2 regions of the Metapseudomonas otitidis genome follow, and region 2 is predicted to be linked to the other one. Evidence: predicted binding sites of a transcription regulator. Region 2 holds the regulator's gene; the other holds the start of a gene.
The links. Region 2 encodes FliA, which starts transcription of late flagellar genes. Its sites were predicted from a motif close to CTAAAGTTTNNNNNNNNNNNGCCGNTAA; they were not measured.

Region 1 (4,208 bases), 2.7 Mb from region 2:
CGGGCGTCTGCGTTTCCGGGCCTTGGCCCGGGCAGCAGGCTGCTCTAGAGTGTCGGCGGATCAAGGAGCCGCCATGCAACCGGACATCGCCACCGGCTGGTGTGAAGACGCCCGCCATTGCCCCTCGCCCAACTTCAATGCCCGTCCGCACGGGGAGATCTCCCTGCTGGTCATCCACAACATCAGCCTGCCCCCGGGCCAGTTCGGCACCGGCAAGGTGGTGGAGTTCTTCCAGAACCGCCTGGACGCCGACGAGCATCCCTACTTCGCCGGCATCGCCGACATGCAGGTGTCCGCACACTTCCTCATCGAGCGCGACGGCCGGGTGACCCAGTTCGTCTCCTGCCTCGACCGCGCCTGGCACGCCGGCAAGTCCTCTTTCGAAGGTCGCGAGAACTGCAACGACTTTTCCCTGGGCATCGAACTGGAAGGCACCGACGACCTGCCCTACAGCGATGCCCAGTACGACGCCCTGGGCCGCCTGGCCCGTGGTTTGCTGCGTGCCTACCCCGCCATAACCCCCGAGCGGGTCTGCGGCCACAGCGACATCGCCCCCGTGCGCAAGACCGACCCGGGGCCCGCTTTCGACTGGGCGCGGTTGCGCGCCAGCCTGCTGCATAAGGAGATGACCCCATGAGCTTCCTGGTACTGCTGCTGGTGCTGTGGATCGAGAAACTCTCCAACTGGCGCCAGCGCCTGCAACGGGACAGTGCCTGGCTGCGGCAGCTGGATGGCGCCGCCGCCAGCCGCCCCCTGGCGGGGCGGCCCTGGCTGGCGCTGGGGATCTGGGTGGTGCTGCCGCTGGTGGCGCTGGCCCTGGTGCTGACCATGCTGCAGCCCCTGGCCTATGGCTGGCTGGCGCTTCCGGTGCACCTGCTGGTGGTGGTCTTCGCCCTTGGCCGTGGCGATGTCCAGGCCGACCTCGGCTCCTTCCGCGACGCCTGGCGCCGGGGCGATACCCAGGGTGCCCTGCATGTCGCCGAGCGCGACCTGGGCCTGCGGGTGGAGGAGGGCGACGACCTGCTGATGCGGGTGCAGGAGCATCTGGTCTGGCAGGCCTACCAGAGCTTCTTCGCGGTGATCTTCTGGTACTTCCTGCTGGGCCCGGTGGCGGCCCTGGCCTACCGCCTGCTGGCCCTGGCCGAGGAGCGCGCCGCGTCCCCCGCCATCCGCGAGCAGGCCCGCCAGGTGCGGCATGCCTTCGACTGGGTGCCGGTGCGGGTACTGGCGGCCAGCTTCTCCCTGGTGGGCAACTTCGTCGCTGTCAGCCGCGTACTGCTGCATGAGCTGCTCAACTGGGAGATGTCCGCCGAGCGTTTCGTGGTGATCGCCGGGCGTGCTGCCGGCGAGCTGCCCGAGTCCAGCGCGGGCGAGGAGGGCGTGGCCAGCCTGGACGCCCTGTGGCACCTGCTGGTCCGTTCCGCCGTGCTCTGGTACGCGGGTTTCGCCCTGTGGACGCTGTTCTTCTGACGGCGCCTTTCGCGTTGATCTGTAGCCGTTCTTAACCTTAAGTTACAGAAACCCTCGCCGATATCAGGTACACAGGGCCTGCGTCGAGTGAGGGTCTTTTGTGATATCCGTCACTTTTATCGCCGGGCATAGGACGCCCTGATCGGTCTGCCGCAGGTCGGGCGATAGGGGACGGCATGCTGTCACCGTGCCATCCTGATTCCGTCCAAGACGCCGCATAACAATAAATAAGCAAGCCAGGAGACGTCGTGTGAAGACTCTGCTGTATCCGGCCATCGCGCTGATGAATCGCCTCAGCTTCGGCATGAAGTTCAGTCTGATCAGCGTGCTGTTCTTCCTGCCGATGATCGTCACCAACTACTTCCTCGTTCGCGAGTCCTACGAGCAGTTCGTCAGCACCCGCAACGAGCTGCAGAGTCTGGACCTGCTGCACGCCAGCCAGGGCCTGCGGCGCAACCTGGAAAGCCTCAACGACCTGGTGCTGATCAACTCCCTGATCGGCCAGTCCGGCCAGGCGGGCGACCTCGACAGCCGCGTCACCCGCGTGGAACAGGACGTGCTCGCGGCCCTCAAGGCGCTTCAGCCGGTCACCACAGACGCCGAGCAGGTCACCGAGTTCAACGCCAAGCGCGACGAAATGCTCAACGCCCTCCAGGCCGCGCAGAAGGAAACCTCCCTGCAGAGCAAGAGCGCGATGATCGAGAAGCTCCTCGGCAATGCCCAGGTCTTCATCAAGCTGGTCGCCAGCCAGGCCGGCCTCAGCCAGGACAGCCAGCGCGATGTGCGCCAGGTGGCCGAACTGATCACCAGCGTTACCCCCGATGTCACCGCCGGCATCAGCCAGGGGCGTGCCATCGGTTCCTATTCCCTGGGCCAGGGCTTCCTCAACTCCGCCGCCAGCACCAAGCTCGACGACCTGCTGCTGGACCTGGAGAAGCTCGGCAGCGAGTACGGCCTCAAGCTGCAGGACGCCCTCAGCGGCAACCCGCGCGCCCAGGCCGCCCTCAGCCAGCAGGCCGACGCCAGTCGCGCCACCCTCAAGGAGGCCGCCACCCTGTTCGAGGAGCAGGTGATCATGGCCGATACCCTCGACACACCCTGGGCCACCTTCTACGACCAGGTCAGCGCGCTGATGGACAAGACCTACGCGCTGAACGACGCCGCCCTGGAGTTCCTGCGCAGCGACCTGGACAAGCGCCTCGGCGAGAAGCGCGTCCAGACCATCCTGCTGGTGGTGGCGCTAGTGGGTGTCTTCCTCGCCATCGTCTACCTCTACAGCGGTTTCTACGTCTCCACCCGCACCACCCTCAAGCGCCTCGGCAAGGTGCTCGACCAGGTGGCCGCCGGCGACATGACCGTCAGCTTCCAGGCCGAAAGCCGCGACGAACTGGGCGAGCTGGGGCAGGTATTCAACGGCACCGTGGCCAAGATCCATGACCTGATCCAGCTGGTCGGCCAGACCGTCTCGGAAGTCGAACGCCAGGCCAGCCGCGTCCAGCAGGTGTCCGAGGAGAGCAACCTCGCCGTCGCCGGGCAGCGCAGCCAGATCGAGCAGGTCGCCACCGCCATGAACCAGATGTCCGCCACCGCCCAGGAAGTGGCGCGCAGCGCGGCAGCCGCCGTCGGCAGTGCCCACAGCGTCAACGAAGAAACCGTCAATGGTCGCAGCCTGGTGGAGTCCCAGCTGGGCAGCATCGAACGCCTGGCCCACGAGATCGAGCAGTCGGTGAACGTCATCAACCAGCTGGCGTCCGACAGCGCCTCCATCAGTCGTGTGCTGGAAGTGATCAAGGGCATCGCCGAGCAGACCAACCTGCTGGCCCTCAATGCCGCCATCGAAGCCGCCCGTGCCGGCGAGCAGGGGCGCGGCTTCGCCGTGGTGGCCGACGAGGTGCGCACCCTCGCCAAACGCACCCAGCAGTCCACCGAGGAGATCGAACAGATGATCGCCCGCCTGCAGGGCGGTGTCGGCGCGGCCGTGAAGGCGATGAACACCAGCCACCAGATGGCCGGCGGCACCGTCAACCAGTCCGGCCGCGTGCAGCAGGCGCTGGAGAACATCCTTGGCGCCGTGGGGATGATCGTCGACCAGAACCAGCAGATCGCCGCGGCTGCCGAGCAGCAGACCGCCGTCGCCCACGACATCGACCAGAACATCGTCGAGATCAACAGCGCCGGCGAACGCACCGCCCAGGGGGCCAGCCAGACCGAACAGGCCAGCCGCCAGCTGTCCGACCTGGTCGCGCAGCTCAAGCAGCTGATCGGCGCGTTCCGCGTCTGATCGTTAGCCGCAAGCAAAAGCCCGCCAATCGGCGGGCTTTTCGTTTGTTGGCCTATGGGATAGGTCGTAGCCCGGGCTTCAGCCCGGGAACGGCGCCCAGCCGAACAGCTCGCAGGCGTTCCGGCTGCTGGCCGCCGCCAGGGCATCCGGCGTCAGCCCCATCAGTTCGGCGAGGTTGGCGCAGATGGCCGGCAGGTATTCCGGGCTGTTGCGCTGGTGCGGATGCATGGCGGGCGCCATGTCCGGCGCATCGGTCTCCAGCACGATGGCGTCCAGGGGCAGGCGCGGCACCACCTTGCGCAGGCGGTTGGCCTGGGGCCAGGTGGGGGCGCCGCCCAAGCCCAGGCGGAAGCCCAGCTTCAGGTATTCGCGGGCTTCCTCGTAGCTGCCGGCGAAGGCGTGGACGATGCCGCCCCGGGCAGGGCGGATGCGCTTGAGGGTGGCGATCACCGCCGCG
Region 2 (4,208 bases):
GTCACCCCGGCTGCTGCGCCGATGGTCGACCAGCGCGCGCTGGATGCCATGCGTTTCGAGCTCAATGGGCTGCGCGAGCTGATCGAAGTCCAGCTTGGTTCCATCGCCTGGAGCCAGATGCAGAATCGTCGCCCGCAGCAGGCCAATCTGTGGCGTCGCCTGCAGCGGATGGGGCTGCCGGTGGAGCTGTCCCGTGTGCTACTGGAGCGCGTGAGCAGCGTCAAGGATCCGCGCCAGGCCTGGCGCATGGTGCTGGCCCACCTGGCCCACGCCATCCGTACCCCTGCCGAGGAGCCTCTGGAAGAGGGGGGCGTGATCGCCCTGGTCGGTCCCGCCGGCATGGGCAAGACCACCACCCTGGCCAAGCTGGCCGCCCGCTACGTGCTTAAGTACGGCGCCCAGCAGATCGCCCTGGTGAGCATGGACAGCTACCGGATCGGTGCCCAGGAACAGCTGAAGACCCTGGGCCGCATCCTCGGTGTGTCTGTCACTCACGTCGATCCGGGCCAGTCGCTGACCCAGGCTCTCGCCCCCCTCGCACGCAAGCGTGTGGTGCTGATTGATACGGCGGGGCTGCCGGCGAACGATCCGGCGCTTAAAATGCAGCTCGAGACACTGGCCAGTCGCAGCGTGAAAGCGCGCAATTTCCTCGTTTTGGCTGCAACCAGTCAAAGCCAGGTGCTGAAAGCGGCCTACCATAGTTACAAGCGGTGTGGCCTTTCGGGCTGCATCCTGACCAAGCTCGATGAAGCCGCGAGCCTGGGCGAAGTGTTGGGACTGGCTATCGGCCAGCATCTGCCGGTAGCCTATCTCGCTGATGGGCCTCGGATTCCGGATGATCTCCAGGTTCCGCGCAGTCACCAACTGGTGAGCCGTGCGGTGAGCCTTCAGGCACCGGAGGACCCCAGCGAGGAAGCCATGGCCGACCTGTTCGCAGGTCTGTACCAGGCGCCCACTCGCCAGGTTGGATAGAAACCCAGAGCCGCCCGGGATGGGTGGCGTGAATGCGCCAAGTGGCCCAGTCGACGTGAACAAGGTGTGTGATAAATGGGTAGTTTGCATCCCGTACAGGTGATTGCTGTAACCGGTGGCAAGGGCGGTGTCGGCAAGACCAACGTATCCGTGAACCTCTCGCTGGCGCTGGCCGACCTGGGGCGCCGCGTGATGCTGCTGGACGCCGACCTCGGCCTGGCCAACGTCGACGTGCTGCTCGGGCTGACGCCCAAGCGGACCCTGGCGGACGTGATCGCAGGCGAGTGCGACCTGCGTGACGTGCTGCTGCAAGGGCCGGGCGGCGTCCGCATCGTGCCAGCCGCTTCCGGCACGCAGAGCATGGTCCAGCTCTCGCCGATGCAGCATGCCGGCCTGATCCAGGCGTTCAGCGAGATCAGCGACAACCTGGACGTGCTGGTGATCGACACCGCCGCCGGCATCGGCGATGCGGTGGTCAGCTTCGTCCGTGCTGCGCAGGAAGTGATCGTGGTCGTCTGCGACGAGCCTACGTCCATTACCGACGCCTATGCGCTGATCAAGCTGCTCAACCGCGACTTCGGCATGAGCCGTTTCCGGGTCCTGGCCAATATGGCCCACAGCCCGCAGGAAGGTCGCAACCTCTTTGCTAAGCTGACCAAGGTGACCGATCGCTTCCTCGATGTGGCCTTGCAGTACGTCGGCGCCGTCCCCTACGACGAGTCCGTGCGCAAGGCGGTGCAGAAGCAGCGAGCGGTCTACGAAGCGTTCCCGCGTTCGAAATGTGCCCTGGCGTTCAAGGCGATTGCTCAGAAGGTCGACAGCTGGCCGTTACCGGCCAACCCCCGCGGCCACCTTGAGTTCTTCGTCGAGCGACTGGTGCAGCAACCCATCGCGGATTCGACCGTATGACACCACCCGCAAGTGGACTTCGCATGTACAACAAGGCTCAGGCCGGGGATTCCCAGCACCAGCTGATCGAGCGCTACGCGCCCCTGGTCAAGCGGATCGCCTACCACCTGCTGGCACGCTTGCCGGCGAACGTGCAGGTTGAAGACCTCATGCAGGCGGGGATGATCGGCCTGCTGGAAGCATCGAAGAAGTACGACTCCAGCAAGGGTGCGAGTTTCGAGACCTACGCCGGCATCCGCATCCGCGGGGCGATGCTCGACGAGGTCCGCAAGGGCGACTGGGCACCGCGCTCGGTCCACCGCAATACCCGGATGGTCAGCGACGCCATCCGCAAAGTCGAGGCAAGAACTGGACGTGACGCTAAAGATCAGGAGGTTGCGGCCGAACTTGGATTGAGTCTCGAAGATTACTACGGCATCCTGAGCGACACTTTGGGCAGCCGGCTGTTCAGCTTCGACGACCTTCTGGAAGGCGGGGAGCATGGCACGGCGCACGAAGATACCGGAGTCACCCATCTCGAACCTTCGAATGACCTGGAAGACGAGCGCTTCCAGGCGGCGCTGGCCGATGCCATCGCCAATCTGCCGGAACGAGAGCGCCTGGTGCTGGCGCTGTATTACGACGAAGAGCTGAATTTGAAGGAAATCGGTGAAGTGCTGGGAGTCAGTGAATCCCGAGTCAGCCAGTTGCACAGCCAGTGCGCCGCACGTCTGCGGGCCCGGCTGGGTGAGTGGCGTGCCTGAAGCACACCGGTTTTTCGATTGAACGACGCCCCCGTGACCCGGGGGCGTTCAGGACTGTACGGAGGTCGATTTGGACAAGAACATGAAAATCCTCATCGTGGACGATTTCTCTACGATGAGACGCATCATCAAGAACCTCCTGCGTGATTTGGGCTTCACCAACACCGCAGAGGCCGACGACGGCACAACCGCCTTGCCGATGCTGCACAGCGGCAATTTCGATTTCCTGGTCACCGACTGGAACATGCCCGGCATGACTGGCATCGACCTGCTGCGAGCCGTGCGCGCTGACGAGCGCCTGAAGCACCTGCCGGTGCTGATGGTGACTGCTGAAGCCAAGCGCGATCAGATCATCGAAGCCGCCCAGGCCGGCGTGAACGGGTACGTGGTCAAGCCGTTCACGGCCCAGGTGCTCAAAGAGAAGATTGAAAAGATCTTCGAGCGGGTCAACGGCTGATGCCAGTCGCGAGGACGCCATGGATAAAGATTCCCAGTCGGGAGACCTCGAGTCGACCCTGAAAAATCATGCACGCGAGCTGGTGGAAACCCTTGAAAAGGGCAACTTCGGCGATGCGGTGCAACTGATCCACGAACTGAACAAGGTTCGCGACCGCGGCCTCTATCAGGAAGTCGGCAAGCTCACCCGCGAGTTGCACAATGCGATCGTCAACTTCCAGATCGATCCGCATTTGCCCCACGCCAAGGAAATGTCCCAGATCGCCGATGCGACGGATCGTCTCTCCTACGTCGTGCACATGACGGAGAAGGCAGCCAACCGCACCATGGATCTGGTGGAGGAGAGCGCACCGCTGCTCAATGGCCTGGGCGATGAAGCCCAGAGCCTTTCCGAGGAGTGGGGGCGCTTCATGCGGCGCGAGATCGGCGCGGATGCGTTCCGGGAGTTGGCCAAGCGCATCGAATCGTTCCTGGCGCGCAGCCAGCGCGACACCGAGCAGCTATCCTCCCATATGAACGACATCCTGCTGGCACAGGACTATCAGGACCTGACCGGGCAAGTGATCAAACGCGTCACCCAGTTGGTGACCGAAGTTGAGCACAACCTGGTGAAACTGGTGCTGATGGCCAGTGATGTAGACCGTTTCGCAGGCATTCAACATGACCGCGAAGCGATGGTTGTCGAGAAAGAAAAACTAAAAGATCCATCTAGGGGTGAAGGTCCGCAGATCAATGCCGATAAGCGTGATGACGTCGTGGCCGATCAGGTCGACGTCGATGATCTGTTATCCAGCCTTGGTTTCTAGGGGAGCCGCCTAATGAGCTTCGACGCCGATGAAGAAATCCTCCAGGACTTCCTGGTAGAGGCCGGCGAAATACTGGAGCAATTGTCCGAGCAGCTCGTTGAGCTGGAGAGCCGTCCGGACGATATGGATCTGCTCAATGCCATTTTCCGGGGTTTCCACACGGTCAAGGGCGGAGCTGGTTTCCTCCAGCTAAACGCCCTTGTGGAATGCTGCCACATCGCCGAAAACGTGTTCGACATCCTCCGCAAGGGTGCGCGTCGAGTCGATGCCGAGCTGATGGACGTGGTGCTTCAGGCACTGGATACCGTCAACGAGATGTTCA

Region 1: a site for FliA is predicted at 1,507-1,534, ahead of PotMrB4_RS05720 (methyl-accepting chemotaxis protein). Genes of this name have one in related genera too.

The regions. Positions count from the first base shown of each region.
Region 1 covers NZ_AP022642.1:1,208,789-1,212,996, forward strand. The annotation lists gene ampD (1,6-anhydro-N-acetylmuramyl-L-alanine amidase AmpD) at 74-637, shown strand; gene ampE (regulatory signaling modulator protein AmpE) at 634-1,470, shown strand; gene PotMrB4_RS05720 (methyl-accepting chemotaxis protein) at 1,721-3,751, shown strand; gene PotMrB4_RS05725 (TatD family hydrolase) at 3,830-4,208, opposite strand, start outside.
Region 2 covers NZ_AP022642.1:3,947,522-3,951,729, reverse strand. The annotation lists gene flhF (flagellar biosynthesis protein FlhF) at 1-972, shown strand, start outside; gene fleN (flagellar synthesis regulator FleN) at 1,048-1,881, shown strand; gene fliA (RNA polymerase sigma factor FliA) at 1,878-2,624, shown strand; gene PotMrB4_RS18115 (chemotaxis response regulator CheY) at 2,707-3,081, shown strand; gene PotMrB4_RS18110 (protein phosphatase CheZ) at 3,101-3,886, shown strand; gene PotMrB4_RS18105 (chemotaxis protein CheA) at 3,899-4,208, shown strand, end outside.